DNA from 4 places in the Cellulomonas dongxiuzhuiae genome. Region 4 is predicted to be linked to each of the others. Evidence: riboswitches for the same ligand, from Rfam matches in the RefSeq annotation. Region 4 holds a riboswitch; each other region holds the start of a gene.

Region 1 (7,514 bases), 1.5 Mb from region 4:
CGCGGACGGCACGATCCCGAGCCGCCCGTACCTGCAGCTCGGCCTGTCGGACAACGTGACCTACACCTACGACGCGTCGCGCGACCTCGGCGACAGGATCACGTCGGTCACGGTCGACGGCGCGCCGATCGACCCGGCCGCCGACTACCGCATCGGGACGTTCTCGTTCCTCGCACAGGGCGGTGACAACTTCCGGGTCCTCACGCAGGGCCGGGGGACGGCCGACTCGGGCCTCATCGACCGCGACGCCTGGATCGCGTACCTCGAGGCGCACCCGGGTCTGTCGCCCGACTTCGGCGAGCGGGCCGTGGCGGTCCCCGAGCTCGCGCCCGTCGCGGCGGGCGGGGAGCTGACCTTCACGGTCGGCGGCCTCAACCTGACGAGTCTCGGTGCCCCCGAGAACACGCAGGTGGAGGTGCGTCTCGGTGACGACGTGCTCGGCACCTTCCCGCTCGTGCGGGGAGAGGCCGGCCCCGACGCGTCGGCGCAGGTCACGGTCACGCTGCCGGGGGACCTGACGCCCGGTGGGCACGTCCTGACCGTCGTGGCGACGCCCAGCGGGACGGTCGCGAGCGTGCCGTTCACGGTCGAGGACGGCCTGGCGACCTCGGCCACGGCGCTCTCGGCGTCGCCCGCCACGCAGGTGTTCGGCACCCGGGGGACGCGGGTCCGGCTCACGGCGGTCGTGACGTCCGCGGGGCCGGTCACCGGGGCCGTCCGGTTCGTGGCGGGGGACGACGTGCTCGGCACGTCGACGCTGCGCGACGGACGCGCCGTGCTGACGCTCCCGGCGCAGACCCCGGCGGGGACCTACGAGGTCGTGGCCGTGTACGCCGGGACCGACGCGGTCGCGGGCTCGCAGTCGGCGCCCGTCACCGTGACGGTCGCGCAGGCGAGGAGCAGCACGTCGCTGGCCGTCGTGCAGTCGCCGCTCCCGCGGCTGCTCCCGTCGGCGTGGGTCGCCACCGCGGGCCTCGAGACGCGCACCCTGCCCGCGGGGACGGTCGAGCTGCGCGAGGGAGACCGCGTCGTGTCCCGGGCGCGGGTCGTCCTCGGCCTGGCGATCGGGACGGTGCCGCGTGACCTCGGAGCGGGCAGCCACCGCCTGACCGCGGTCTTCGTGCCCGACGACGCAGCGAACGTCGCGGGCAGCGCGAGCGCCGCGGTGAGCGTCCGCACCTGACCGGGCTCGCCGGACCACCCGCCCCGTGCGGGTGGTCCGGCGGCCCGTCGCCGTGCGGTCCCGCCAGGTCGACGCCGTGGACCCCTTGTCGCAGCGCGCAGGTGGTCGCAGAGTGGGACCCGTCGCCGCGTCACCGCCGGCCGGCGCGGACCGGGCGCTGCGGCACGGGTCGCGCAGGGGGCGGGCCCGCACCTGGAGGCGTCGTGCACCCGTGGCGGTCGGTGGTCGTTGCTCTCGTCCTGGCAGGCACGCTCGGCGTGCCGTCGCCCATCCCGCCGGCCGCGGCCGCGGCCGAGCCCGGTGACGCACTCGTCGGGTGGGTCACCGCCTCCGCGACGCGGGCCTTCGACGAGGCGGTCCTCGTCGGTGGCGAGGTGGTGCTCCCCGGCCCCGTCCCGGGGCCGGACGGCGGGGACGTCACGCGGGAGTCGGCGCTCGGCAACCTCGTGGCCGACGCGGCCCGTGCGGCCCGCTACACCCCGGCGGCCGACCCGCAGATCGGGGTCTCGACGCCCACGGCCCTCGCGGCCGACCTGCTCTACGACGTGCCCGACACGCAGTGGCCGCCGGATCCCGGGTACCCGGAGCGCAGCCGCGTCACCGATGCCGAGCTCGTGGCGGTCCTGCCGGAACCGGAGGAGCTGTGGCAGGTGACCCTCACGGGCGCCCGGCTGCAGGCGCTGCTCGAGGAGCAGTGGCGGACCGACACCCGCGAGGGCCGCCCCGACCTGCACCTCGGCCTGTCGGCCAACGTCGTGTACACGTACGACGACACGCGCCCCCGGGGCGCACGCGTGACGTCGCTGAGCATCGACGGCACGCCCGTCGACCCCGCCGCCGGGTACCGGCTCGTCGTGCCGGCGTCGCTCCTGCAGGGCCCGGACGCGTTCGGTGCGCTCGCGGGGGTGAGCGACCGTGTCGCGACCGGCCGCACCGACCGTGACGCGCTGCGCGCGGCGCTGGGCCAGGTGGCGACGCCGGACACCGATCCCCGCGCCCTGGGTGTGTCGCACCTGTCGGACCCGGTCGTCCCGGAGTCGACCCTCGAGCTGCGCCTCACGGGCGCGGGGACCGCGAGCCTGGGTCCCGCGCCGGGACCGGTCGAGATCAGGCTGTCCGGTGTCGAGCTGACCCTGAACCTCCACCTGCCCCGCGACGGTGACCCGGAGGGGCCGGTCGACGTGCGTCTGGCCGTCCCCGCCGGCGTGCCCGCCGGGCCGGGCGTGCTGGGCATCACGGTGGTCCCGGGAGGCACCGAGGCGCGGCTCCCGGTGGTCGTGGGCCCGGGGCGCACGGCCACCACGCTGAGGCTGGACGGGAACGGGCAGTCGCAGGTGTACGGGGACCTGGACCCCGTGGTCCGCGTCCGTGCCTCCCTCACGCCGGTGACGGCGCCGGGCCCCGTGGAGTTCGAGGTGGAGGGGGCCGCGCCCGTGCGCGTGCCGGTCGTGGACGGTCTCGCCGAGTACCGGCTGCCGTCCACGACACCGGTCGGTGAGTACGTCATCACCGCCCGGTACCCGGGCGACGCGGCGTACGCCCCGGCGCAGGCCGGTCCGGTGCGGGTCAGCGTGCGGCCTGTGGTCTCGGGCACGACGCTCACGATGCGCCGCCCCGCGTCCTGGCTGCCTGTCGTGTGGGTGTCGGACGTCCGCCTCGACACGGGCGCGCAGCCGACGGGTCGTGTGGAGCTGCGCGAGGGGACGCGGGTGGTGGCGCGTGCCCGCGTCGTCCGCGGGTTCGCGGCCGGTCCGGTCCCGGCCCTGGGTGCCGGTGTCCACCGGCTCGTCGCCGTGTTCGTGCCCGACGAGCCGCGCAACGTCCTGGGCAGCCGCAGCACCGCCGTCACGGTGCCGCGCTGAGGGGGCCGGCCCGGCCGCTCAGGTCAGGGCCGGTTCCCGCAGCAGTCCGAGCAGCTGGTCCCCGACCCGCGCGGTCTCGTGCAGGTACGGGGTGTCGGAGAGCACGAAGTGCGTCACGCCGAGGTCGCGGTAGCGCTGCAGCGCGGCGGCCACGTCCGCGGCGGAGCCGACCAACCACGTCGTGCCCGCGCCCCCGCCGCCGTACCGCCCCGGCGCGGTGTACAGGCAGGAGTCGAGGACGTCCCCGCGGGCGCCCAGCTCCAGCAGGCGCTGCTGACCCACGGCACGTCGGCGCAGCGGGTCGGGCGGCCGGGTCCCCGCGGTCTCGGCCATGCGTGCCACCTTCTCCTCGGCGTCGTGCCACGCCTCCTGCGTGGTGTCACGCACGAGCGTCGTGACCCGCAGGCCGAACTCGAGCGGGGGGTGCCGCCGCCCGACCTCGTCGCTCAGTGCCCGCAGGCGCGCGACCCGCTCGGCGACCCCGTCGAGCGGCTCGCCCCAGAAGAGCTGGACGTCGGCCTCGGCGGCGGCGACGCGCTCGGCGGCCGGCGACGCGCCGCCGAAGTAGAGGCGCGGGTGCGGACGGCCCGGGCGAGCCACGGGGCGCGGTGCGAGGGTCGAGTCGTCGACCCGGTAGTGCTCGCCGTGGAACGTGACGTGCTCCTGGGTCCACAGGCGTCGGACGAGGTCGAGGAACTCCCGCGTCCGCGCGTACCGCTGCGCCTGGTCCCCGGCCGTGTCGCCGTACTGCGCGACGCCGTCGTGCCCGCTGACGACGTTGACGAGCAGCCGACCGCCGGACAGCCGGTCCAGGGTCGCGGCGGCGCTCGCGAAGTGGGCGGGCTGCCAGTAGCCGGGGCGGACGGCCACGAGCGGCTGGAAGGTGGTCGTGCGGGCAGCGAGCGCGGTGGCGACGGTGAACGTGTCGGGCCGGCCCCACCCCGTCCCGATGAGCGCACCCTCCCACCCGTGCGCCTCGGCGGCGCGCGCCAGCTCGGTCGACAGGTCGAGCGAGCCCCAGCCGTCGGCCGTGTCGTCACCGCGGTGACCGGGCTCGACGGTGTTGGGGATGTACCAGAGGAAGTGCGTGCCCATGCGGACTCCTTGTGCCGGTGTGCCTCCCCGAGACGATAAGCCGACAAGAAGGGTCAAGATAAGACGGTGCCCACGTCGTGGTCACGGCCCTGCCGTGACGTCAGACGTAGTCGTGGTAGGCGGGCAGGTCCAGGACGCCGTTGCCCGACAGGCCGATGAGGATCGTCTCGTCCGTCGTCGCGGCCCGCGCGTGGGCGAACGCAGCCGCCAGGGCGTGCGTCGACTCGGGCGCCGGGATGATGCCCTCGGCCCGCGCGAACTCGATGCCGGCGGCGAAGGCGGCGTCCTGCTCGACCGCGACGGCGTCCAGGAGCCCCAGCGCGTAGGCGTGGGAGACCATCGGAGCCATGCCGTGGTACCGCAGCCCGCCCGCGTGGATGGGCGGCGGCACGAAGTCCTTGCCGAGCGTGTGCATCTTGAGCAGCGGCGTCAGGCCCGCGACGTCACCGAAGTCGTACCGGTACTCGCCCTGGGTCATCGACGGGCAGGCCGCCGGCTCGCAGGCCACGACGCGGGTCGTCGCCCCGTCGCGCAGGTTGCGGCCGAGGAACGGGAAGCTCAGCCCCGCCAGGTTCGACCCGCCGCCAGCGCACCCGAACACCACGTCGGCGGTCTCGCCCAGCTCGTCGAGCTGCGCGAGTGCCTCCTGACCGATGACGCTCTGGTGGAGCAGGACGTGGTTGAGCACCGAGCCCAGCGCGTAGTGCGCCTTCGGGTCGTTCGCCGCGACCTCGACGGCCTCGCTGATCGCCATGCCCAGCGACCCCGTGGTCGTCGGGTCGGCCGCCAGCATCGCGCGGCCCGCAGCGGTGAGGTCCGACGGTGACGGGTGGCACGTCGCGCCGTACGTCTCCATCTGCATGCGCCGGTAGGGCTTGCCGTCGTAGGACGCGCGGACCTGCCAGACCTCGCACCCGAGGCCGAGCAGCGCGCAGGCCATCGACAGCGAGGCGCCCCACTGCCCGGCGCCCGTCTCGGTCGTGAGCCGCGTGATGCCCTCGAGGGCGTTGTAGTACGCCTGCGCGACGGCGGTGTTCGGCTTGTGCGAGCCGGCGGGGGAGCCGCCCTCGTACTTGTAGTAGATCTTCGCGGGCGTCCCCAGCGCGCGCTCCAGGCGTCGCGCGCGCAGCAGCGGTGCCGGGCGCCACAGGGCGTAGATCTCCCGGACCGTCTGCGGGATCTCCACCCACCGCTCGGTCGAGACCTCCTGCGCGATGAGCGCCATCGGGAACAGCGGCGCGAGGTCGTCGGGCGTCAACGGCTCACGCGTGCCCGGGTGCAGCGCGGGCGGGCACGGCTCGGGCAGGTCGGCCGCGAGGTTGTACCAGTGCGTCGGGACGGCGGACGGGACGACGGTGCCGACCGGGTCGGTCAGCGGTGCGGGTCGGGTCGTGCCGGGGGAGGTGGTCATCTCGCCTCGCAGGTTCGGGCGCGGGGGCGCGCGTGGTCGGAGCCGGACCGCCCGCGTAGGTCCCGCCGTCGACGACCCGCACGGGGAGCGTAGCCCCCGGTGCCTGCGCGCGTCCGAGGGTCGAGACCACGAGATGGCGGGCCGGACGCCACGGTCTAGGGTCGACCCGAGACACGGGGTGCCCTGTACCGAGCAGGGCTGAGATCACACCCGTCGAACCTGATCTCGTTCGTACGAGCGAAGGGATGTCCTCATGACGTCTGCCGTCCTGTCCCCGCACGACCTCGCCGCCGCGCTGCCGGCGCTGACCCGATGAGCTGCGCAGGCAGCCGCGTGCGGGTCCTGTCCGTCGCGGGCACCGACCCGACGGGGGGCGCGGGCATCCACGCGGACCTCAAGTCGTTCGCGGCGCACGGCGCGTACGGCATGGCCGTGGTCACCGCGCTCGTCGCGCAGAACACGCACGGCGTGCGGGCGGTCCACGTGCCCGACGTCGCCTTCCTGCGCGCCCAGCTCGACGCCGTGAGCGACGACGTGACGGTCGACGCCGTCAAGATCGGCATGGTCGGCACCCGGGCCGTGGCGGACGAGGTCGCGGCGTGGCTCGCGCACACGCGGCCCCCGGTGGTCGTGCTCGACCCGGTCATGGTCGCGACCAGCGGGGACCGGCTGCTCGACGCCGACGCGCAGGACGCGGTGCGCCGGCTGGTCGCGCAGGCGGACCTCGTGACCCCCAACCTCCCGGAGCTGGGCGTGCTGCTGGGTGAGGGCACCGCGGCCACGTGGGCCGACGCGGTGCGCCAGGCCCGCCGGCTCGCGACCGCCGCGGACGTGACCGTGCTGCTCAAGGGCGGCCATCTGCCGGGGGACGCGAGCCCCGACGCCGTGGTCGACGCGACCACGGTGACCGAGCTCGACGCGGTTCGCGTGAGCACCACCAGCACGCACGGCACGGGCTGCTCGCTCTCGGCGGCCGTCGCCGCCCTGCGGCCCCGTCGGCCCGACTGGGTGACCGCGGTCCGCGAGGCGAAGGAGTGGCTCACCGGCGCGATCGCCGCGGGCGAGGCGCTCGGGGTCGGGTCCGGACGCGGGCCCGTCGACCACCTCCACCACGCACCCGCCCTCGGCGCGCGGCCGTTCAGTGCCGACGCGTGGGACCGCGTCGCGGACCTGCGGGCCGCGTGCGACGACCTGCCGTTCGTGCGCGGGCTCGCCGACGGGTCGCTGCCCGTCGAGGAGTTCGAGCAGTACCTCCACCAGGACGCCCTCTACCTCGCGCAGTACTCCCGCGTGCTCGCGCGGGCGAGCCAGCTGGCCCCGGACGGCGTGGCGCAGGTGTTCTTCGCGCAGGGCGCTGCCCGCTGCCTGGACGTCGAGACGCTTCTGCACGCCGAGCGCCTGGCACGCGCGGGGACGCGCTGGTCCGGCCCGGCGAGCGCCGCCACGACCGCGTACGTGGACCACGTGCTGGCCGTGGCGGCCACGGGCTCGTACGCGGAGGTCGTGGCCGCGGTGCTCCCGTGCTACTGGCTCTACGCGGACATCGGCGCCCGCATCCTGGTGCGCGCCGGTGACCTGGCGGGGCACCCGTACGGGGACTGGGTCGGGACGTACGGCGACCCGGCGTTCGCCGCGGCCTCGGCGCGGGCCTGCGACCTGGCCGACGCCGCCGCTCGCGAGGTCGGTGCCGCGACGCGCGCGCGGATGCTCGCGGCGTTCGTCACGTCGTGCCGGCACGAGGTCGCGTTCTTCGACCAGGTCCGGGCGCTCGCGCCGTCCCGGTGACCGCGGGGGGCGGCGCCGGGCGACCCGGGCGGCACGGTGCGGCAGAGTGGTCGCCGTGGACGTGCGCGCCGTGGTCCTGGACGTCGGGGAGACGATCGTCGACGAGACGCGCGCCTGGACCCGGGCCGCCCACGACGTCGGTGTGACGCCGCTCGCGCTCATGGGGGTCCTGGGCGCG
Region 2 (7,514 bases), 910 kb from region 4:
GGCCTGCCACGCGGAGACCGCCAGCGTGTCCTGCGGCACCGCGAGCGCGGCGTAGTTGTCCAGCCCCCACCCGCGCGGCGTGCGCAGCGAGCGGACGACGAGGTTGAGCAGCGGCAGCGCGAGCAGCCCGGCGACGGTGACGGCCGTGACGGCGACCGCGACGGCGTCGAGCGGGTCGCGCAGCCGCACCGGGTGGGCGGTCGCGGCGGGCGCACCGAGGGCGAGCGCGCGCTCGGTGCGGGCCCGGGCACGCCCCGCGACGGACAGCGCGGCGACCACCACGACGAGCTGCACGACCGACAGCACCGCGGCGGCCCGCAGGTCGAGGAACTGCGTGGTCTGGATCCAGATCTCCGTCTCGACGGTCCCGTACCGGCGCCCGCCCAGCACCAGGACGGTCCCGAACGCCGTCGCGCAGAACAGGAACACGAGCGACGCGGCCGATGCGATCGCCGGGCCGAGCGCGGGCAGCGTGACGGTGCGCAGCACGCGCCACGGCGAGGCGCCCAGCGCGCGGGCGGCCTGCTCGGCGCGCGGGTCGAGGCGCTCCCACATGCCCCCGACGGTCCGGACCACGACGGCGTAGTTGAAGAACACGAGCGCGAGGACGATCGCGGTGAACGTGCCGTCCAGACCCAGGCCGCCCAGCAGCCCCCCGTCGACGAGCAGGGAACGGAACGCGACGCCGACGACGACCGTCGGCAGCACGAACGGGACGGTGACGAACGCGCGCAGCGCCCCGCGCCCGGGGAACCGGCAGCGGTACAGCAGGTACGCGCCGGGCACGCCGAGCAGCACGGCGCCGGCCGTGCCGAGCGCGGCCTGCGCGAGCGTCTGCCCGACGACCCGCCACGTGCGCGGCCGGGAGAACACGTCGCCGAACCCGCCCAGGTCGAGCCGCCCGTCGGCCACGAACCCGCGCCCGACGATCTCGGCGACGGGCCACACGAAGAACGCGGTGAGGAAGGCCAGCGGCACGACGACGGCCAGACCCCACCCGAGCCCGGCACGCCACCCGCGGCCGGGCACCCGCGCGCGTCCGCCACCGGGCGGCGCACCGGCACCCCGCGGACCCCGCGGACGGGGCGCGGGGTCCCGGTGCGGGGCCGGCGGCGGGGGCGCGGTGGCCGGGCCGGACGCGGGGGCGGCGGGCACGGGTCAGCCGATGACCGTGTCGGACCAGGTGGTGAGCCACTGCTCGCGGTGCTCCGCGACGTCGGCGGGCGCGACCGTGAACGGCTTCTCCGCGAGCGGCGCCCACGACACCCACTCCGGCGGCAGGTCGACGCTCGAGCTCACCGGGTACATGTACATCGACACCGGGATGTCGGCCTGCACGTCGTCGGACAGCAGGAACTCCAGGAGCTGCGCGGCGCCCTCGGGGTTGGCCGCCCCCGCCAGCACGCCCGCGTACTCGACCTGGCGGAAGCACGTGTCGAGCAGCGCGCGCGTCGTCGGGGCGTCACCGCCCTCGGGGACGGTGTACGGCGGCGACGACGCGTACGACAGCACGACGGGGCGCGGGCCGTCGCCGCCGCCCGCGGTGAAGTCGGTGTAGTAGGCCTCGGACCAGCCGTCGGCGACCTGCAGCCCGTTGTCCCGCAGGCCCGCCCAGTAGTCGACCCAGCCGTCCTCGCCGAACGCCCCGACCGTGGCCAGCAGGAACGCCAGGCCCGGGGACGACGTCACGGGGTCGGGCACGACGACGAGGTCGCGGTACGCCGGGTCGAGCAGCGACTCCAGCGTCGTCGGCTCGGGCACGCCGCGGGACGCGAACCACGCGGTGTCGACGTTGAGGCACACGTCGCCGAGGTCGACGGCGGTCAGGGCGCCGTCCTCGTCGCCCGGCACGGCGTGCTCCGCGGCGTCCTGCACCGCCGGGGCGTCGATCTCGACCGGCACGACGACGCCCTCGTCGAGCGCGCGCGACGCGAACGCGTTGTCGATGCCGAACACGAGGTCGCCCAGGGGCGCGTCCTTCGTCAGGACCAGCTGGTTGACCAGCGCGCCCGCGTCCGCCTGCTGCACGACCTGCACGCTCAGCCCCGACTCGTCCTCGAAGCGCTCCAGCAGGCCGTCGGACAGCGCGAACGACTCGTGCGTCACCAGCGTGACCGTGCCGGCCCCGGCGGTCGCCCCGTCCGCCGTCGGGCCGCCGGTCGCCGAGCACGCGGTCAGCGCGAGCAGCGCTGCGGCGGCGACCGCGGGGACGGCGGCGTGCCGGGCTCGGGTGCGTGCGGCGGTGCGGGGCCGGGGGGTGGTCATGTCGCGGTCGTCCTCCGTCGTGGTCGGAGAGGTCCCGCGCCCGCCGCGCACGGCACCGGGGACCGGGCCGCGCACGACGACCACGGGAGGAGAGAAGCCCGACTCCCTACGCCGGTACCAACCGGATCAGGTTCGAGGGTCTGCGGTGGTCCGCACTCTCAGCGTCCTCGTGCCGCACCCGGTCGGGCCCGGCAGCTGACGCTCCCCTGTCGTTCAGGGGCGATCCTAACCCCGACCTGTGGGATCGCCCGATGACGGGTAGCGTCCGTGCAGGCGAGGACGACGAGGAGGCCCGGATGACGAGCGACGAGAAGAAGCAGTCCATGAGCGCCAAGATCGTGGGCGCGGTGGTCGCGCTGGCGGCGACCTGGGTGGTGCACCGCGTGATCGACTCGGTGTGGGAGAAGACCAGGGGCCACAAGCCGCCCGCGGCGGACTCCAGCGAAGACGACATCAACTTCGGCGAGGTCGCCGCGGCGGCCGCCGTCACCGGCGCGGCCATCGGGCTCTCGCGCGTGCTCGCGACCCGCGGCGCCGCGAAGATCGCCGCGCGCATCGTCGGCTGACCGTCGTCGGCTGACCTACGGTCGCCGCGCGGCACCCCGCCGCGCGGCGACCGCACGCACGAGCGCAGCGGGGGCCTCGCGCAGCGGCACGTCGCGCGGCAGCCCCAGCGGCACGGCCACGGCCACCACGGTGAGCACCCACGCCCAGTAGTCCAGGCCGAGGAACGCCCAGATGCTCCCGTGCATCACGAGCACGGCCAGCGCGAACGGGATCCGGGTGGCGCGCAGCGCGAGCAGCACGGGCGCACCGAGCTCGAGGCAGATCGCGCCGCCGGCGAGCAGCTGCGGCAGCCACGGCTGGTCGGCGACCAGGTGGGTGAACCCGTCACCGAACGGGGATCTGCCCCAGCGCAGCACCCACGCCATGTTGTCGCCGACGACCCAGTCGATGCCGCTGTGCCGCAGCTTCTGCGCGCCCGTGAGGAAGTACACCGTGGCGACGACAGCCAGGGCGGCGCGCGGCGGCCAGCCCCACGCGACCCGCTCGTCGCGCGCGCCCACGTCCCTGCCGGGCACCCGGGCGAGCAGCAGGACGGCACCCACCGTGACCGTCAGGACGTCGTTGTGCATGACCTTGCCCGAGCTGCCCCACAGCCCCGCCAGGACCGTGTAGGCGACCCACGCGAGCGCGAAGCCGGCGCGCGGGCTGCGACGGGCGACGACGAGCGTCACGCCGACCAGGCCCGCGACCTGCAGGGCCACGAGCAGCCACGGCGGCACCGGCGCGGGGAACCAGCCGACCAGGGTGGCGCGGAACGTCAGGACCTCGGGCCGCTCGGCCACGAGCGTCCAGTCGCGGGTCGCGAGCCGCAGCCCGATGACGAGCGCGACGAGCGTGTGCACCTCGAGGAGGCGGAACGCCGGGCCCGGGGCGACCAGCCGGTCGTCGACGCGCGCGAGCAGCTCCCGGCGGCGCATGACCACGGGCGCCGCGGTGATCACGGGGCGACCTCGACGAGCAGCGTGCGGGACGTCTCGCGCCGTTCACCGGTGTCGGGGTCCAGCTCGAGCACGACCCGCTCCAACCGCGCGTCCGCGACGCCTCCGGGGTCGATGCCCGCGGCCCGCAGCCACGCCCGCACCATCGCCCGCTGCTCGCCCGGGGCGGCGTCGCGGACGCGTGGGTACTGCCGGCCCGTCGTGGCGACCACCGGGTTGCGCGGGTCCAGGCGCACGGGCGTGCGTGTGCCGTCGGGTGCGACCGCGACCAGCTCGACCGACGCCGCGGTGCCCGTGCGCACGTCGCTGAACAGCCGGTAGGCGGTCAGCGGCCACAGCTCGTGCTGGAACGCCGCGACGAGGAGCAGGAGGCCGACGGCGGACCAGGTCACGCCCCGCGCCCGGCGGCGCTCGCGCGTCTCGTCGTCCGCGGGTGCGCCCGTCGACAGCAGGCCTGCCTCACGACCGTCGCCCACACGTCCCTCGACCTTCTCGCGGCGCCCCGGATGTCCAGGTCGTCAGGTTACGGGCGGGCACGGCACCCGGGGGCGAGTTCGCGTCCTGGACGTGGACGACGCGAGAATGGCGCCCATGGACGTCGTCGTCGTCGGTTCCGGACCCAACGGTCTCGCTGCTGCGGTCACGATGGCGCGCGCCGGGCTGTCCGTCACCGTGCTGGAGGCACAGCCCACCGTCGGCGGCGGCGCACGCACGCTGGACCTCGGCCTGGCCGACGGCGTGGTGCACGACGTCTGCTCGGCGGTCCACCCGATGGCGTGGGCGTCCCCGTTCTTCCAGGCGTTCGGGCTCGAGCGCCGCGTCGAGCTGCTGGTCCCCGAGGTCTCGTTCGCCCAGCCGCTGCCCGACGGCCGCGCCGGGATCGCGTGGCACGACCTGGACCGGACGGTCGCGGGGCTCGACGAGGACGGGCCCGCGTGGCGCTCGCTCGTCGGTGCCCTGTCGCGGCACACCGACGACGTCGTGCGCGTCGCCCTCGGCGACAAGCGCAGCATCCCCGCCGGCCTGGTACCCGGCGGCCTCGTCGGGGCGGCCCGGTTCGGCCTGGGCGTCGCCGAGCAGGGCACGCCCGCGTGGGGCGCGCGGTTCCGCGGCGACGTGGCCCCCGCGCTGCTCACCGGGGTCGCCGCGCACGCCATCTCGCGCCTGCCCAGCCTCGCCGGCGCGGGCACGGCCCTGCTCCTGGCGTCCCTGGCGCACGCGGGCCAGGGCTGGCCGATCCCGCGCGGCGGCTCGGGCGCGATCGTCGCCGCACTGGTCGAAGACCTGCGCGCGCACGGCGGGACGGTCGTCACCGACCACCCCGTACGCTCGCGCGCCGACCTCCCGGCCGCCCGGTGCTACCTGTTCGACACCACGCCCCGCGGGCTCGTGGACGTGCTGGGCGACGAGCTGCCCGCCCGCCGGCGCGCGGCGCTCGAGCGTTACCGGCACGGCGACGCCGCGTCGAAGGTCGACTTCGTCCTGTCGGCGCCCGTGCCGTGGGAGCACCCCGACGTCGCGCGCGCCGGCACCGTGCACGTGGGCGGGACGCGCGCCGAGATGGCGCGCGCCGAGGCGGACGTCCACGCGGGGCGCCACGCCGAGCTGCCGATGTGCCTGGTCAGCGACCCGTCGGTCGTCGACGACGGCCGCCGCAGCGGCGACCTGCGTCCCCTGTGGTCCTACGCGCACGTCCCGGCGGGGTCGGACGTCGACACGACCGAGGCCGTCACGCGGCACATCGAGCGGTACGCCCCGGGGTTCCGGGACGTCGTCGTGGCGTCCCGGTGCGTGCCCGCGTCGCAGATGTCGCACCACAACGCCAACTACGTCGGTGGCGACATCTCCGCGGGCGCCGTGGACCTGCCGCAGATGTTCGCGCGGCCCACGCCGACGCTCGACCCGTACGCCGCCGGTGCCGACGGCGTGTACCTGTGCTCCGCGGCGACCCCGCCGGGCCCCGGCGTGCACGGGCTCGGCGGGTGGTTCGCCGCGAGCCGCGCGCTGCGCCGCGAGTTCGGCATCCGCGTCCGGTCGGTGTTCGCCGCCTGACGGACGGGCGACGCCTCAGACGTCGTCGCCGGTCCCGTCGGTCTGGGTGTCGTCGAGGTCGCGCGTCAGCTCGTCGACCACCAGCAGGTCGTTGCGGACCTTGCCGGTCCGGAAGCCCGCGCGCCCGACCATGTGCGCGGCCACCGGTGCCGTGAGCATCTGGAAGATCGCCACGAGCACGAGCGCCCACACCGCGCCACCCTCGCGCAGGCGCAGCGCGAGGCCGACGAGCACGAGGATCAGGCCCAGCACCTGCGGCTTGGTGCCGGCGTGCATGCGGGCCAGCAGGTCGGGGAAGCGCAGGGCGCCGACGCCCGCGGCGAACGCGAAGAACGCGCCGCCCAGCAGGCAGATGATCGACACGGCGTCCGCGGCCGCCTCCCACATCGTGGCGCTCATCGTGCCTCCTCGTCGGCGGGGCCGCCGTGGTGCTCGTCGTCCGGCTCGGGCTCGACGGTGTCGCGCGAGCTCGACGGGACGTCGCGCTCCGCGTCGGCGACGGCCTGCTCCTCGGCCTCGACCACGCGGCGGCGACGGCGGCGCGTCTCCTCCTCCTCCTGCTCGAGGCGGCGCTTCTCCGCCTCCTCGGCGGCGACCTCCTCACGCGTGCGCACCCGGCCCTCGCCCTCGGGCTCGACGGACGCGAACCGCGCGACCGTCACCGAGCCCACGAACCCGACGAGCGACAGCACGACGAGCAGGGGCACGACGTCGGCACGCCGGAAGTACGCCGCGTACAGGGCGACGGCGGCGATCATCGTCGTGACGACGATGTCGAGCGCGACGGTCCGGTCGAGGATCGACGGCCCCTTCTCGGCCCGCACGATCGCGAGGGCCGCACCGAGGGTCAGCAGCACCCCGCCGATCACGACGACGACGTCGAACGGGCTCATCGCGACGCCACCTCCCGGTCACGACGTCCGCGCGGCAGGCCCGCGTCCGCCAGCTCCTGGTCGGACGCGAGCGCCCGCAGCACCCGCGCCTCCTGGTCGAGCACGCTCTGGCGCGCCTTCTCGACGCCGCCGCTGGTCTCGACGTCCAGGACGTGCACGTACAGGCGTCCGGTGAGCCGGTGCGCCTCGACGATGATCGACCCGGGCACGAGGGACACGAGCTCGGCCGTCATCGTCAGGTACAGGTCGGAGTGGCTGCGCAGCTGCACGCAGATCACCGCGCCCCGCGGCGTGTACCGGGGGCGCAGCGCCACGACGCTGACCTCGAACGACGCCCGCACGAGGTCGACCGCGAACCGCCCCAGCAGGACCAGCAGCCCCACCGGGTGCACGCGGCCGTGGAAGTCGACGGGCGTCATGCGCAGGCCGACCGTGACGAGGATGCCCAGCAGGGCGCCGTTGACGATGTTGCCCCACGTGACGTCGCCCCACAGCAGCACCCACACGACGGTGAGCCAGGCGATCGTCGCCCACTGGAAGCGCCAGCCGGTGCGGCGCGGGTGCAGGCTCATCCCCCCACCTCCGCGTCGTCGGCCGCACGCTGCGACTCGCCCTCGCCGCGCTGACCGTCGGGCAGCACGGCCTCGATGTACGGCCAGCGCTCCTGCAGCGTCTGCGCGGCGCGTCCCGTGTAGCCGTACAGCGGGCCGGCGAAGACGGTGAGCGCGAGGCTCACGACGACGAGCGCGGCCGTGGGCGCGACCATCATCATCGGCACCCGGTTGGCGGGCAGCTCCTC
Region 3 (7,514 bases), 1.2 Mb from region 4:
CGCGTCGTACGCCGTGTCCCGCTACCGGTTCCGCGGCCGGTCGGTGTTCACGACGACGGTCCTGTCGACGCAGATGTTCCCCGGCGTGCTGTTCCTGCTGCCGCTGTTCATCATCTTCGTCAACATCGAGCAGGGCACGGGCTTCCAGTTCGTCGGCACCCGCATCGGACTGGTCATCACGTACCTGACGTTCTCGCTGCCGTTCTCCATCTGGATGCTGTCGGGGTACCTCGACAACATCCCGCAGGAGCTCGACGAGGCCGCGCGGGTCGACGGCTGCTCCCCCATCGGCGCGCTGCTGCGCGTGGTGCTGCCCGCGGCGCGGCCGGGCGTGATCGCCGTGGCGATCTACGCGTTCATGACGGCCTGGGGCGAGGTGCTGTTCGCGTCGGTGATGACGACCGAGGCGAACCGCACGCTGGCCGTCGGCATCCGGCAGTACTCGACCCAGACCAACGTGTACTGGAACGAGATCATGGCGGCCTCGCTCGTCGTGAGCATCCCGGTCGTCATCGGGTTCCTGCTGCTGCAGCGGCACTTCGTCGCCGGGCTGACGGCCGGGGCGGTCAAGTGACGCAGGGCGGTCACGTGACGCAGGGCGGTCACGTGAGCCGGGGCGTGCCGCGCCCGTCGCCGTCGGTGGTCGGCCCGGACGGGCCCGTGACGTGGCTCGGGGCGAACTTCTGGTCCCGCGCCGGCGGCCCGCTGATGTGGCGGAGCTACGACACCGCGCTCGTGCGCGAGGAGCTGGCCGTCCTGGCCCGCCACGGGCTGACCATGACACGGTCGTTCTTCTACTGGCCGGACATGATGCCCACCCCGACGACCCTCGACGAGGAGCAGTGCGCGCACTACGCGGACTTCCTCGACGCGCACGTCGAGGCCGGCATGACGACGATCCCGACGTTCCTCGTCGGGCACATGTCGGGCGAGAACTGGGACCCCGTCTGGCGCGCCGGGCGGGACCTGTACACCGACGTGTGGATGGTGGGCCGGCAGGCCTGGTACGTCGCCACGCTCACGGCCCGCTACGCGGCCCACCCCGCGGTCGCCGGGTGGCTGATCTCCAACGAGATGCCGATCTACGGCGGCGAGGGCCGGCGCGACGACGTCGAGGCGTGGGCCCGGCTCATGGTCCACGCGGTGCGGGCCGGTGGTGGGGACCAGCCCGTGTCGATCGGGGACGGCGCCTGGGGCATCGAGCAGACCGGGCACGACAACGGCTACTCGACGGTGGACCTGGGTCGCTTCGTCGACTTCACCGGCCCGCACGTCTACCGCATGGAGTCCGACCAGGTGCGCCAGCACCTCAAGGCCGCGTGGGTGTGCGAGCTCGCGGCCGTCCGCGGGCGGCCCGTGGTGATGGAGGAGTTCGGCCTCTCGAGCGACTTCGTCTCCCCCACCGGCGCCGCCGCGTACTACCGCCAGCTCCTGCACACCACGCTCCTGGCCGGCGCGACGGGCTGGATCGCGTGGAACAACACCGACTACGACACCGTCCTGGGGCAGCGGCCGTACGCCCACCACCCGTTCGAGCTGCACTTCGGCATCACGACGTCCGACGGTGAGCCCAAGCCGCCGCTGCTCGAGCTCGAGCGGTTCGCCGCGACGCTGCGGGAGATCGACCTGCCGCGGTGCTCGCGCGCCCCGGCGCAGGCCGCGCTCGTCGTGCCGTCGCACCTCGCGGCCGACTACCCGTTCACGACCGAGGAGGAGCGCGCGCTCATCGTGCGCACCGGCGAGCAGGCGTACGTCGCGGCACGCGAGGCCGACCTGCCCGTGGGGGTGGTGCGCGAGCAGACCGACGGCGGCCTGCCCGGCGGGTACGACCTGTACCTGCTGCCGTCGGTCAAGCAGCTCTGCGGGCCGTCGTGGGTGCAGCTGGTCGAGCTGGCGGCGGCCGGTGCGACCGTCTACGCGTCGTACTGCGCCGGGGAGTCGCCCGTGCAGCGCGGCCCGTGGTGGATCCGCACCGAGGAGCTGTTCGGCGTGCGGCGCGAGCTCGCGTACGGGCTCGTCGACCCGATCGACGACGACGAGGTCGTGCTGACCTTCGAGGCGGACCTCGGGTCGCTGCACACCGGTGACGTCCTGCGGTTCCGCGTCGCGGGCAACGCCGAGGGCCGCGCGTACCTGCCCGTGACGGTGCTCCTCGCGACGGTCGTCGCGCGCGACGCGCACGGGCGGCCCGCGGTCGTCGTCAAGGACCACGGCCCCGGGCGCGCGGTGCTGTGCACCTACCCGCTGGAGTACCTGGCGAGCGCGCAGGGGCGGGTCAACCCCGAGGACACGTGGCGCCTGTACGACGCGCTCGCCACGGTCGCCGGGGTCGAGCGCCCGGTGCGCGTGCCCGACGACCCCCGGGTGCTGGTCGACCGGCTCGTGCAGGGCGACGGGCGCGAGGTCGTCGTGCTGGTCAGCGAGCACGCGCAGGCCGTGAGCGTCACCCCCGAGGTGGCCGACGGCCGGCTGGAGCAGCTCGACGGGTCGCCGGTCGAGGCCGTGGACCTCGAGCCGTACGGGACGGTGGTGCTGCGGCGGCGGCGATGAGACGTGACCCCGCTACGGCTCGAGGAACTGGTCGGCGATGTTGCTGACCAGGCGGTTCGCGTCGATGTCGTAGCCCCGGCCCGCCGGAGTAGCCGTGATGCGCCTCCCGTCGATCCAGGCGCGCAGCGCGTCCTCGGCTGAGTCGTCGTCCAGCCGACGGGCCCGGAAGACCACGGTCGCCGGTTGGACCGGCATGGCCGCGATCGCCTCCAGCACCGCGAGGTCGTCCGCGTGCTCGCTCGCGTCCTCCGGCGCGAAGCACCGCGGGACGGGTCGGTCCAGCTCCGCGTCCGGGTCCAGCGTCACGATGACCTGTGCCCGGGCCACCGCCCGCGACAATCGGTCGAGCTGGGGCGCGAGCGTGCTGATGGTCCGGTTCCCCGGTTCGCTCACCGCGTGGTTGAGCACCGCCGCTGCGGCGGCGACGGCGTCGAGGGCGTCGGTCGGGCTGATCATGGCTCCTCCTTCGGACGACGGGCCGCGGGAGTGCGACCCACCCTTGCCACGGGGAGGCGAAAAACGGAAACCGGGCGTGCCCCGCGCGCTGCGATCGGCCATCGTGGACGTCACAGGACCGCCACGATCGACGCACGCCACGCGCCCGGTCGGGAGCGGAGAGGAGCCGACGGATGGACGCAGCCGAGACCGGCCGCCCCGGCGCACCGCCCGACGCCCGCGACCTGCGGCGCCTCGCGGGGCTCGCCGGGGACACCCCACCGACGTCGATCCCCGAGGTCGTCGAGCGGCTGGAGGCCATCCTCGACGAGGCCGCGAGGTCCTCACCCCGGGGGCCGGACGACGGCATCGCGTCGTTCACCCGGCTCTACCTCACCATCACCCGCCGGATCGGCGAGATGGTCGCGAGCGGGGAGTTCCGGTCGTCACCGTTCCTGGTGCGGCTCGACCTGGAGTTCGCCGAGCGGTTCTTCCGGGCGTTGCGCGACCACGCCGACGACGCCCGGACGGCGCCCGGGGTGTGGCGCGTGCTGTTCGACAACCGCAGCGACCCGCACGTGGCGCCCGTGAACTTCGCGGTGCTGGGCGTGAACGCCCACATCAACTACGACCTCGCCCCTGCGCTCGTCGCCACCTGGCGCACCGTCCCGCCCGACGGCGACGGCGCCGACAGCGCGCAGCACCACGACTACGACCTGGTCAACGACGTGTTCGCGCTCGAGATGGACGGGCTGCGCGAGGAGCTCGGGTCGCTGCTGTCCGGCGGACCCGACGGCGCACCGTGGGACGTCAGTGCGAACTGGCTCTCCGACCTCGTCGTCACGTTCACGCGGGACCTCGCGTGGATCGAGGCGACACGCGTGTGGCGGCAGGGCGCGACCCCGCAGGCTTGTGCGGACTCGGAGCGACGGCTCGACGCGATCGCCACGTTCATCGGCCAGGGGGTGCTGCGGGCGCCGCTCCCGTTCTGACGTCCGGGCCACGTCCCCGCGGCCTCACCCGGGGACCGGGGCCACGAGCGCACGCAGCCGGGCCGCGGCACGCTGCGGGTCGGACGCCTGCGTGAGCGCGCGCACGACGACCACGCGGCGCGCGCCCGCGGCGACGACGTCGGGGAGCAGCGCCTCGTCGATCCCGCCGATCGCGAACCACGGCGTCGTCGGCGCGGCGGCGGCCACCGCACGGACGGCGTCGAGCCCGACGGGCTCGCGGCCCGGCTTGGTGGGGGTCGCCCGCACGGGTCCCACGCAGAAGTAGTCGACGTCGGGGTCGTCGTCCGCCGCGGCTGCGGCATCGCCGCCGCCCGACGAGCGCCCGAGCAGCACGCCCGGCCCGACGAGCGCCCGCGCCTGCGCGACCGGCAGGTCCCGCTGGCCGGTGTGCAGCACGTCGGCGCGCAGAGCCACCGCGAGGTCGGCCCGGTCGTTGACCGCGAACAGGGCCCCGTGCTCGTGCGCGAGGTCGCGGACGCGGGCCCCGATCGTGAGCTCGTCGACGACGTCGAGCGTGCGGTCACGCAGCTGGACCACGTCGACGCCGCCCGCCAGCACCGCGTGCAGGAACCGGTCGAGGTCGCCGGTCGCGCGCCGGGCGTCGGTGCACAGGTACAGGTGCGCGTCGGCGAGGCGGACGCGGCGTTGCGCGCGGACGTCGGAGGCGTCGGACATGTCGGGCAGCGTAGTGTGGTCGGCGCACGGGAGCCCCGCACGGAGCGGGGCTGAGAGGGCGTCAGAGCCGACCGTCGAACCTGATCTGGGTCATGCCAGCGAAGGGAGCACCCCGTGGCGAGCCCTGCCCGCCCCACCCCCCGCACGTCCTCGGCGAGCGTCGACGTCCTGGTCGTCGGCGGCGGGATCATCGGCCTGACCGCCGCCTGGCGCGCGCTCCGCGCCGGGTCGCGCGTCACCGTCGTCGACCCGGACCCGGGCGGCGGGGCCACGCACGCAGCCGCCGGCATGCTCGCGCCCGTCTCGGAGGCCGAGCACGGCGAGCACGGGCTCGCGCGCGTCAACGTCGCCTCGGCCGCCCTGTGGAGCGGGTTCGCCCGCGAGCTGACCGCCGCGTCCGGCGTGGACGTCGGCCTGGCGGCGTCCGGCACGCTGACCGTCGCGTACGACGCGGCCGACGCGCAGCGGTGCCGCGACCTGCTCGCGCTCCAGCGGTCCTGGGGCCTGGACGTGCACGAGGTGACGTCGGCGGAGGCCCGCGAGCGCGTCCCGCTGCTCGGGCCCCACCTGGGTGCCGCGACGTGGGCGGCCGGTGAGCAGCACGTCGACCCGCGTGCCGTGGTGCGTGCGCTGCGCGCGGTGCTCGGCCGGGACGCGCGCGCCCGCGTCGTGCCGGCCGCCGCCGCCGGGCTGGTGCGTGACGGCCGGGGCGACGTCGTCGGCGTCCGCACCGCGGACGGCGGGACCCTGCGTGCCGACCTCGTCGTGCTCGCCGCGGGGGCGCGGTCGGCGGACGTCGTGCGCGACGTGCCGGAGGTGGCGGTGCCCGTGCGTCCCGTGGTCGGCACGACGCTGCGGCTCGACGCGCGCGCGGCACCCTGGTTCGCCGGTCTGCCCGTGCTGCGCGGCACCGTGCAGCACCGGCCCGTCTACCTCGTGCCGCGCGCGAGCGGTGAGGTCGTCGTCGGGGCGACGAGCGACGAGGGCGCAGCGCAGGACGGCACCCGCTCCGGTGACGTCTTCGCGCTGCTGCGCGACGCCCGCGCGCTCGTCCCCGGCATCGACGAGCTGCCGCTGGTCGACGTCACGACGCGGGCCCGCCCGGCGACGCCCGACCACCTGCCGCTGGTCGGGCACAGCGGCGTACCGGGCCTGCTCCTCGCGACGGGGCACCACCGCAACGGCGTCCTGCAGACGCCCCTGACGGCCGCGACCCTCGACGCCCTGCTCGCGGGCACCGACCCGCCCGACGCCGCACGGCCGTGCGACCCGCAGCGGATGCTCACCCGCACCGCACCGACCACCTCCGGAGGCCCCGCATGACCCAGACGCGCACCACCGACCCCCGCACGGCCGACACCGAAGAGCTGCCGGTCGTGGCCGCGGCACCCGCCCAGGTCGTGACGGTCAACGGCCTCCCGCAGCCGTGGGACCCCGGCCTGACGGTGGCGACCGTCGTCCAGGGCCTGCTCTCCGACGCCACGACCGCTCCCGCGGGGTGCGCCACCGGGACCACGCCCACGGGTGTGGCCGCGGCGCTCGACGACGCGATCGTGCCGCGCGGCCTGTGGACGCACACCCCGGTGCCCGCCGGCGCGCGGCTCGAGATCGTCACGGCGGTGCAGGGCGGATGACCACGCCGACCGCCCCCGACGCCCCCGCCGCGGCGCCCGTCCTCGCGCCGTGGGACGGGGACGACCCGCTCGTCGTCGCCGGGACGGTCGTCGGGCCGCGCCTCGTGCTCGGCACCGGTGGCGCACCGAACCTCGACCGGCTCGAGGACGCGCTCGTCGCGTCGGGCACGCGCCTGACCACCGTCGCGCTGCGGCGCGTCCGCCCGGGCGGCGAGCAGTCGGTGTGGGCGCTGCTGACGCGCCTCGGCATCCGCGCGCTGCCCAACACCGCGGGCTGCTTCACGGCGCGCGAGGCTGTGCTGACCGCCGAGCTCGGCCGTGAGGCGTGCGGGACGTCCTGGGTCAAGCTCGAGGTGCTCGCGGACGACGTCACGCTGCTGCCCGAGCCGTTCGGGCTCGTCGAGGCCGCGGACCGCCTGGTCCGCGAGGGCTTCACGGTCCTGCCGTACACGGGCGACGACCCCGTGGTCGCGCGGCGCCTGGAGGACGTCGGGTGCGCGGCCGTGATGCCGCTGGGCTCCCCGATCGGGTCGGGGCTCGGCATCCTCGACCCGCGCAGCATCGCGGCCATCGCGGAGCGCGCGCAGGTCCCGGTGATCCTCGACGCGGGCGTCGGGACCGCGTCGGACGCCGCGCTCGCGATGGAGCTCGGGTGCGACGGCGTGCTCGTCGCGTCGGCCGTCACGCGGGCCGCGGACCCGCCGCGGATGGCCCGCGCGATGGCGCTCGCGGTCCGGGCCGGGCGCGCGGCGCGGCTGGCCGGGCGCATCCCGCGCCGCGAGCACGCGCTCGCGTCCTCGCCGACGGACGGGCTGGTGGGACGCCCGCCCGGCAACCTCGACCTGGCCCTGTGAGGGCGGCCGCGCTCAGTACCGGCTGAGCGTCGGGTCGACGTCGTCGACCCAGGCGAGCACGCCACCGGCGACCTGCACGACGTTGTCGCGTCCAGCGGCGTGCGCGGCGTCGACGACGCGCTGGGACCGGGACCCGGCCTTGCAGTACACGGCCACGAGCCGGTCGGTCGGCAGGTCCGCGAGCGCGTCGGCGCCGCGCGGGCCGAGCAGCTGCCCGGCCGGCACCAGGACCGACCCGGGGATCGTGACGATGTCGCGCTCGAACTCCTCGCGCACGTCGAGCACGTACGGCGGCGCCGCCGAGTCGAGCAGGTCACGCAGCTGGAGCACCGAGATCGCCGCATCCGCCGAGA
Region 4 (7,514 bases):
CCCGCGCCGACGCCCGGCCCGACGACGACGCCCGGCCCGACGGCGACGCCCCCGACCCCGACGACCACCCCCGAGGCGACCGCTCCCGTGCCGTCGCCGTCCGCGACGGCCGGCGCTGCGGCGTCCGGTCCGGGCACCGGGACCCTGAGCGCGACCGGCGCCCAGGTGGGTGGCCTGCTCGCGCTCGCGCTCGGTGCGGTCGCGCTCGGTGCGTTCCTCGTGCGTCGCCGGACGGCGGCCGCCCGATGAGCCGCCCCGGCACCGCCCCGACCGACCCGACCCGCAGGAGCCGACCCGTGGACCGACCGCAGCTGCGCCGCAGCGTCACCGCCGTCGCGGTGACGGGCGCCCTCGCCCTGGCGGGGGCCGTCGCGGCACCCGCCACCGCCGCACCGGCCGCCGCCGCGCCGGGCGGAGCCTTCCTCACCCCGTACCTCACCGAGCTCGACGTGACCGGCGACCGCCAGGTCACCACCGCCGACCTCGACGTCGTCGCCGCGCACCTCGGTGCGACCGCCGGCTCGTCCGGCTGGACCGAGGTCGCGGTCGCCGACGTGGACGGCGACGGGACCCTCACGCTCACGGACCTCGCCCAGGTCTCCCAGCGCATGGTGTACGACGACGGCGCGTTCGAGCTGGTCGAGGCGAGCGTCCTGGACATGCAGGCCGCGATGAACGCGGGCGTCACGACGTCCGTCGAGATCACGCAGGCCTACCTCGAGCGGATCACGGCGTACGACGACACGCTCGTCGACACCGGGGCGGGCGGCCGGCCGCTCAGCTCGATCATCGCCGTCAGCGACGTCGCGCTCGCCGCGGCGGCCGCCGCCGACGCCGAGCGTGCCGCGCACGGCATGACCAGCCCCCTGCTCGGCGTGCCGGTGGCCGTGAAGGACAACTACGACACCCTCGACATGCCCACCACGGGCGGCTGCGGCTGCTGGCAGGACAACCAGACGACGACGGACGCGACGATGGTCGCGGGCCTGCGGGAGGCCGGCGCGGTGGTCCTGGCCAAGGCGGGCCTCGACGAGTTCGCGTACGGGTTCGTCTCCGAGTACTCGGCGGGCCTGCCGGTGGGCGGCACGGTGCGCATCGCCAGCCCGTACGCCACGTCGCGCAGCGCGGGCGGCTCCAGTGGTGGCACGGGTGCCGCGATCGCGGCGAACCTCGCCGGCATCGGGTTCGGCACCGACACCGGTGGCTCGATCCGCGTGCCGTCGTCGTACAACCAGCTGGTGGGTGTGCGTCCCACCGTCGGCCTCGCGAGCCGCGACGGGATCATCCCGCTCGCGCTCAGCCAGGACACCGGCGGGCCGATGGCGCGCTCCGTGCTCGACGCGGCGGTCGCGCTCGACGCCGTCGTGGGCGTCGACGACGCGGACCCGGTGACGGCCTCGCAGGCCGGGCTCGTCCCCGAGTCGTACGCCGCGTCGCTGGACGCCGACGCGCTCGACGGCGCCCGCATCGGGTACCTGCCGTCGATGATCGGCACCAACCGCACCACGGTGCGGCTGTGGGCCGAGGCCCGTGCGGCGCTCGAGGCGCGCGGCGCCACGCTCGTCGAGGTGCCGTCGTCCGCGGAGCTCAACGCGGTGCTCGCCGAGCCGAGCGGCAGCACCGACGAGTTCCGTCGGGACCTCGCCGGGTACGTCGAGCGGCACCTGTCGCCCGCGGTGCAGGCGCGCACGATCGAGGACATCCTCGCGGGCGGCCACTATGTGACGTCCCGCCGGAGCACGTACCTGCAGCGGGCCGCCGTCACGGACGAGCAGTACGAGGCGTGGGCGGGTCCGCAGGGCTCGCACACCCGGGCGCTCGCGAACGGGCGCACGTTCGTCACGCAGCTGCTCGACGACCTCGACCTCGACGCCATGGCGTACCCGAGCGGCACGCCCTACGGCACGCACAGCACCAACATGCGGCTGAGCCCCAACTCGGGTCTGCCGGCCGTGACGGTGCCGATGGGACAGGCGACCGCGGCCGACGCCACGATCACGGGCGCGGGGGTCAACCTCGAGCTGGTCGGTCGCGCGTTCGACGAGGGCACGCTCCTGGGCCTCGCGTACGACTTCGAGCAGACCACGCGGGCGCGCACGTCGCCTGCGCTGTACGGCCCGCTCGGCTGAGCACGCCGCCGCGGGACGCCCGCGGCACCACGGGCAGGACGACCCCCGACCGGGCACCCCGGTCGGGGGTCGTCGTGCGTCCGGAGCCGGCCGGGCCCGTGGCCGGCGGGGCGGTCGGCGGACCACAGTGCGGACGGGACCGCGACGTGCGCGACGGGCCTGGCTAGGGTCGATGCGTCGTGACACGGGGTGCCGCACCAGCGGCTGAGATCACACCCGTCGAACCTGATCTAGGTCGCACTAGCGAAGGGATGTCGCGCATGTCTCCCATGCGTCCACCGCTGCACGCCCACCCGCACCGACGCCGGGGGCCCGCCGCCACCTGACGCCGCCGCGTCCCTGCCTCATCGGTCGCACCCGTCGGTCCCACCCGCGCCCGCGCCCACGTCCGTGGCCGCGTGGCGTCGCTGCGCCGTGCCCGCACGCCCCGCCACCTCGGCCATCCGGAGACTCCCATGCCTCGACCCCGTCTCGCCCCGACCGTCGCCCTCATCGCCGTCGTGCTCGCGTCGGCCGCCTGTACCGACGGACGCGGCACCGCCGCCGCAGCCGACCGCACGGTCGTGCGGTTCGCGCTCGACTGGACCCCCAACACCAACCACACCGGCCTCGAGGTCGCCCTCGCCAAGGGCTGGTTCGACGACGCGGGCCTCGACGTCCAGGTGCTGCCCTCCACAGCCGTCCAGCCCGACGCGCTCATCGACGCCGGCGCCGCCGAGGCGGGCATCAGCTTCCACGGCGACTCCGTCCTCGCGCAGGCGGCCGGTGCCGACGTGGTCGCGGTGCTCGCGCCGCTGCAGCACTGGGCGTCGGCGATCGGCGTGCGCGCCGACGACACGACGATCACCCGGCCCCGCGACCTCGACGGGCGCGTCTACGCCGGGTTCGGCGGCCCCGCGGAGGTGCCGCTGCTGCAGGCGGTGATCCGCGCCGACGGCGGCCGCGGTGATCTCACGTCGGTCACCCTGGGGACCAGCGCGTACGCCGCGCTGTACGCGGGGGAGGCCGACGTCGCGATCCCGTTCGTCGCGTGGGAGGGGCTCGAGGCGCAGCGGCTGGGGACGCCGCTGCGGTACTTCCGGTACACCGACTACGGGTTCCCCGACGCGTACGCGGTGCTCGTCGACGCCCGTCGGTCCTGGGTGGCCGAGGAGCCCCAGGCGGCGGCCGCGTTCGTCGACGCGCTGCGCCGGGGCTACGCGTACGCGGCGGACCACCCGGACGAGGCCGCGGAGATCCTCGTCGCCGCGCACCCCGACGCGTTCGCGGACCCCGCCATGGTGGTGGAGAGCCAGCGCCTGCTCGCGCGCGACTACATGCGCGCCGACGACGGCACGGTCGGCGGCATCGACACCGCACAGCTCGCGGGGTACGGCGACTTCCTGTTCGACCAGGGGCTGCTCAGCGGCCCGGACGGCGAGCCGCTGACGCGTCGCCCCGACTGGGCGACCTACCACGTCGACCTCGGCGGCGGGTCGTGACGGGCACGCCCGGGCGGCTGGCCCCCGTGGGCCTGGGCGTCCTCGCGCTGCTCGCGGCCTGGCAGGTCGTCGTCGCGACGGGCGGCGTGGCGCCCCGCCTGCTGCCGTCGCCGGCGCGGGTCGCGCAGCAGGCGTGGACCCACCGCGAGACCCTGGCGGGGCACACGGGCGCGACGCTCACGGTGACGCTCGTGGGGTTCGCGGTCTCGGTGGTGGTCGCGGGGGCGCTCGCCGTGACGCTCGACCGGCTGCCGCGCCTGCGGGCGGGCGTCGTGCCGCTGCTGGTCGCGTCGCAGACCGTGCCCGTGCTCGTCGTCGCGCCGCTGCTGGTGCTGTGGTTCGGGTTCGGGCTGGCGCCCAAGGTCCTCGTCGTGACGCTCGTGACGTTCTTCCCGGTCGCGCTGGGCCTGGTCGAGGGGTTCGCGGCGGCCGGCCCCGGCGCGTCGGCGCTGCTGGCGACGATGGGGGCGAGCCGCCGGCAGGAGTTCGTGCACGTGCGCCTGCCCGCCGCGATGCCGCGCTTCTTCACGGCCCTGCGCATCGCCGTGACGTACGCGGTGGTCGGCGCCGTGGTCGCGGAGTACGCGGGCGCCGTGCAGGGGCTGGGCACCTACATGACGATGCAGCGCGCGGCGTTCCGCACCGACCTCGTCCTCGCCGCGGTCGGGGTGTGCGCCGCGCTCACGCTCGTCCTGTACGCGCTGACGTGCGGCGTCGAGCGCCTGGTCGTGCCGTGGGCGCGGCCCCGGCGGGTGCGTCGTGGGTGACGCGCTGCTGCAGGTCCGCGACGTGCACCTCGCGCTGCCCGCGCCCGGGGGGCCGCGGGCGGTCCTGGCGGGCGTCGACCTGCGCGTCGAGCGCGGCTCCTTCACGTGCGTCGTCGGCCCGTCGGGCTGCGGCAAGAGCACGCTGCTGGGCGTCGTCGCGGGGCTGCGGCACCCGGACCGCGGGCAGGTGCTGCTCGACGGGCGCGACGTCACGGGCACCACGGGCCACGCCGCGTGGATGCCCCAGGACGACCTGCTGCTCGAGTGGCGCACGGTCGTCGACAACGTCGCCCTCGGGCTCCAGGTGCAGGGGCTGCGCCGCCGCGAGGCGCGGGCGCGCGTGCGGGACCTGCTCGCCGGGTTCGGCCTCGCCGAGCACGCCGACGCGCGCCCCTCGGAGCTGTCCGGGGGCTTGCGCCAGCGCGCCGCGCTGGCCCGCACGGTCGTGCAGGGCCGCGACGTCCTGCTGCTGGACGAGCCGTTCGGCGCGCTCGACGCGCTCACCCGGCTGCACCTGCAGCGCTGGCTCGCCGCGACGTGGGCCGCGCACCGCTGGACCGTCGTCATGGTGACCCACGACGTGCGCGAGGCCGTGACCCTCGCGGACGAGGTCGTGCGCCTGTCCGACCGGCCCGCCCGCGTGGCGGTCCGTCACGTCGTGGACGACCCGCACCCGCGGCACCCGGCAGCCCTAGGCGCCGGGACCCGGCGCGTCGAGGCCGAGGTGCTCGCGGGTCTGGGGGTCCTCGACGGGCAGGACGCCCCCGGCGCGCCGGTAGGCGGCCGGGGGACGCCCGGTGTCAGAGCGCCGAGTCGCGCATCGACCCCGTGATGTCGGCGTCGGGGTGCAGGAGGATGCACTGGACGACGTCGTCGCCCTGCGCCCAGCCCTCTTCGGAGGGGGAGAAGAGGGTGTAGTCGAGGGTGGACTCCTCGTAGGCCTTGCCGACGAAGCCCGCGAAGGCGTCGTAGCAGAACTGCTCGGCGACGGTCGGCGTCGTGGCGTCCGCGGCCTCCGTCAGGGCGAGGTCGGAGCGGAACTGCTCCTCGGTGAGGGTCGTCTCGGCGTAGATCTCCGCGTCGTGCGGGTCGCCGCACGGGATGGTCGACACCGACGAGATCGAGGTCGCCTCGGAGAGGGCGGCGTAGTCGAAGCAGTCGCCGAGCTGCAGGGAGAAGACGTCGGCCTCGGCCGATGCGGTGATCTCGCCGCCCGGCTCGTCGCGCTGCGCGGGCTCGGCGGTGTCACCGAGGATCCCGCAGCCGGTGAGGGTGGCCGCGAGGGTCGCGGCCAGGAGGGGGACGGTCAGGAAACGGAGGGGACGAGGGCTCATGCCGAGCAGTGAACCAGCGCCGGGCGCCTGTCCCGGACCGATCGGGCGTGCCGGACGGGATGAAGACCTGGGAATCGGCTGTGGGGTGCGTCACCCTCCCCGACGGCGACCGGTGAGCGGGCGTGGTGCCGTCGGGAAGGGGTGACGAGGTCGGGTGACGGTGGGAGCCGCCGACGTCAGAGCGTGGAGTCGCGCATCGACCCCGTGAACCCGCCGTCCGGGTGCAGGACGATGCACTGGACGACGTCGTCGCCCTGCTCCCAACCCTCCTCGGAGGGGGAGAAGAGGGTGTAGTCGAGGGTGGACTCCTCGTAGGCCTTGCCGACGAAGCCCGCGAAGGCGTCGTAGCAGAACTGGTCCGCGACGGTCGGTGTCTCGGTGTCCCCGGCGGTCGTCAGGGCCAGGTCGGACTGGAACTGCTCCTCGGTGAGGGTGGTCTCGGCGTAGATCTCCGCGTCGTGCGGGTCACCGCACGGGATGGTCGACACCGAGGAGATCTCCGTCGCCTCGGACAGGGCTGCGTAGTCGAAGCAGTCGCCGAGCTGCAGGGAGAAGACGTCGGCCTCGGCCGAGGCGGTGATCTCACCGCCGGGCTCGTCGCGCTGCGCGGGCTCGGGGCTGTCACCCAGGACGGAGTCGAGGACGCCGCAGCCGGTGAGGGCCGCCGCGAGCGCGACGGCGAGCACGGGGGCGGTCAGGAAGCGGAAGGATCGCGTGGTCACGGCGAGTAGTGAACCAGCAACCGGGGGTCCGGTGTGCCCGGTTTTCGACCTTTTCCGCGAGCTTCCTGGATGCCGGCTGTGTCGTGGCGCGTGGGAGCCGCCATGCTCCTCAGCGCACGGCCGCTGCCGGGGTCAGGTCGCGCAGCTCCGCTCGCACCGCGTCGCGGAACGCGCTCGACGCCGCGACCTGCTCGGGGAAGACCTCACGCAGCGCGAGGACCCGGTCGGTGGGGTCCGGGCCGGTCACCGCATCGGCCAGGAGGGCGGCCAGCGGGTCGTCGAGCGTCACGCGGCGGCCGGCCACGACGAGCTCGCCCGTCGTCGTGGCGCGCAGGTAGGCGACCCAGCCCGCGACCGCGCGCGCGGCCGCGTGCGGCACGCTGCCGGCCGCGAGCCGGTCGGCGACGGTCCCGAGCAGCCGCACGGGCAGCTTCTGCGAGCCGTCCATCGCGACCTGCAGGGTCGTGTGCCCGGTGCGGGGGTTGGCAAAGCGGTGCAGCACCTCGTCGCGGTAGGCGGGCAGGTCCAGGCCGTCGGGCGCGACGAGCGTGGGCAGCACGTCCTCGTCGACGAGCGCACGGACGAGCGCCTCCAGGTCCGGGTCGGCGACGGCCTCGGCGATGGTCGCGTAGCCGCGCAGCGCCCCGTGGTACGCCAGCGTCGAGTGCGTCGCGTTGAGGATGCGCAGCTTGGCCCGCTCGAAGGGTGCGACGTCGTGCGTGAACGTCGCACCGGCGTGCTCCCACGCGGGCCGCGGACCGGCGAAGTCGTCCTCGACCACCCACTGGAAGTAGGGCTCACCGGCGACGAGCGCCTCGTCGTGCAGCCCCAGCAGAGCCTCGGCCTCGGCGCGGTGGGCGCCGCTCGTCGCCGGCACGATCCGGTCGACCATGCTGGAGGGGAACCGGACGCAGGAGGCGACCCACGCGGCGACGTCGTCCGACCCCGGGACGGCGGCCAGCGCCTGCGTGACCAGGCCCGCGAGCACGGCGCCGTTGTCGGTGAGGTTGTCGCAGCTGACCACGGTCAGGGGAGCGCCCGACGTGCGGTGCCGCCGCACGAGCCCGCGCACGAGCAGGCC

Evidence for each region. A riboswitch is a leader RNA that binds a small molecule or an ion and turns the genes downstream of it on or off. The one in region 4 is predicted to bind thiamine pyrophosphate.
Region 1: another riboswitch for thiamine pyrophosphate. It lies ahead of thiD (bifunctional hydroxymethylpyrimidine kinase/phosphomethylpyrimidine kinase); the one in region 4 lies ahead of KKR89_RS14985 (ABC transporter substrate-binding protein).
Region 2: another riboswitch for thiamine pyrophosphate. It lies ahead of KKR89_RS01105 (thiamine ABC transporter substrate-binding protein); the one in region 4 lies ahead of KKR89_RS14985 (ABC transporter substrate-binding protein).
Region 3: another riboswitch for thiamine pyrophosphate. It lies ahead of thiO (glycine oxidase ThiO); the one in region 4 lies ahead of KKR89_RS14985 (ABC transporter substrate-binding protein).

The regions. Positions count from the first base shown of each region.
Region 1 covers NZ_CP076023.1:1,772,177-1,779,690, forward strand. The annotation lists gene KKR89_RS07955 (ExeM/NucH family extracellular endonuclease) at 1-1,183, shown strand, start outside; gene KKR89_RS07960 (5'-nucleotidase) at 1,387-3,045, shown strand; gene KKR89_RS07965 (LLM class flavin-dependent oxidoreductase) at 3,064-4,140, opposite strand; gene KKR89_RS07970 (TrpB-like pyridoxal phosphate-dependent enzyme) at 4,241-5,551, opposite strand; TPP riboswitch at 5,716-5,814, shown strand; gene thiD (bifunctional hydroxymethylpyrimidine kinase/phosphomethylpyrimidine kinase) at 5,864-7,336, shown strand; gene KKR89_RS07980 (HAD family hydrolase) at 7,383-7,514, shown strand, end outside.
Region 2 covers NZ_CP076023.1:239,693-247,206, reverse strand. The annotation lists gene KKR89_RS01110 (ABC transporter permease) at 1-1,029, opposite strand, end outside; gene KKR89_RS01105 (thiamine ABC transporter substrate-binding protein) at 1,159-2,265, opposite strand; TPP riboswitch at 2,352-2,483, opposite strand; gene KKR89_RS01100 (DUF4235 domain-containing protein) at 2,562-2,831, shown strand; gene KKR89_RS01095 (hypothetical protein) at 2,847-3,773, opposite strand; gene KKR89_RS01090 (hypothetical protein) at 3,770-4,246, opposite strand; gene KKR89_RS01085 (phytoene desaturase family protein) at 4,362-5,822, shown strand; gene mnhG (monovalent cation/H(+) antiporter subunit G) at 5,838-6,221, opposite strand; gene KKR89_RS01075 (monovalent cation/H+ antiporter complex subunit F) at 6,218-6,715, opposite strand; gene KKR89_RS01070 (Na+/H+ antiporter subunit E) at 6,712-7,287, opposite strand; gene KKR89_RS01065 (Na+/H+ antiporter subunit D) at 7,284-7,514, opposite strand, start outside.
Region 3 covers NZ_CP076023.1:507,411-514,924, reverse strand. The annotation lists gene KKR89_RS02425 (carbohydrate ABC transporter permease) at 1-574, shown strand, start outside; gene KKR89_RS02420 (cellulase family glycosylhydrolase) at 661-2,550, shown strand; gene KKR89_RS02415 (hypothetical protein) at 2,563-3,006, opposite strand; gene KKR89_RS02410 (DUF5995 family protein) at 3,180-3,977, shown strand; gene thiE (thiamine phosphate synthase) at 4,002-4,673, opposite strand; TPP riboswitch at 4,690-4,797, shown strand; gene thiO (glycine oxidase ThiO) at 4,788-5,996, shown strand; gene thiS (sulfur carrier protein ThiS) at 5,993-6,307, shown strand; gene KKR89_RS02390 (thiazole synthase) at 6,304-7,161, shown strand; gene KKR89_RS02385 (ThiF family adenylyltransferase) at 7,174-7,514, opposite strand, start outside.
Region 4 covers NZ_CP076023.1:3,305,173-3,312,686, reverse strand. The annotation lists gene KKR89_RS14995 (cohesin domain-containing protein) at 1-249, shown strand, start outside; gene KKR89_RS14990 (amidase family protein) at 297-2,129, shown strand; TPP riboswitch at 2,305-2,398, shown strand; gene KKR89_RS14985 (ABC transporter substrate-binding protein) at 2,585-3,610, shown strand; gene KKR89_RS14980 (ABC transporter permease) at 3,607-4,377, shown strand; gene KKR89_RS14975 (ABC transporter ATP-binding protein) at 4,370-5,209, shown strand; gene KKR89_RS14970 (septum formation family protein) at 5,178-5,711, opposite strand; gene KKR89_RS14965 (septum formation family protein) at 5,888-6,433, opposite strand; gene KKR89_RS14960 (mannitol dehydrogenase family protein) at 6,543-7,514, opposite strand, start outside.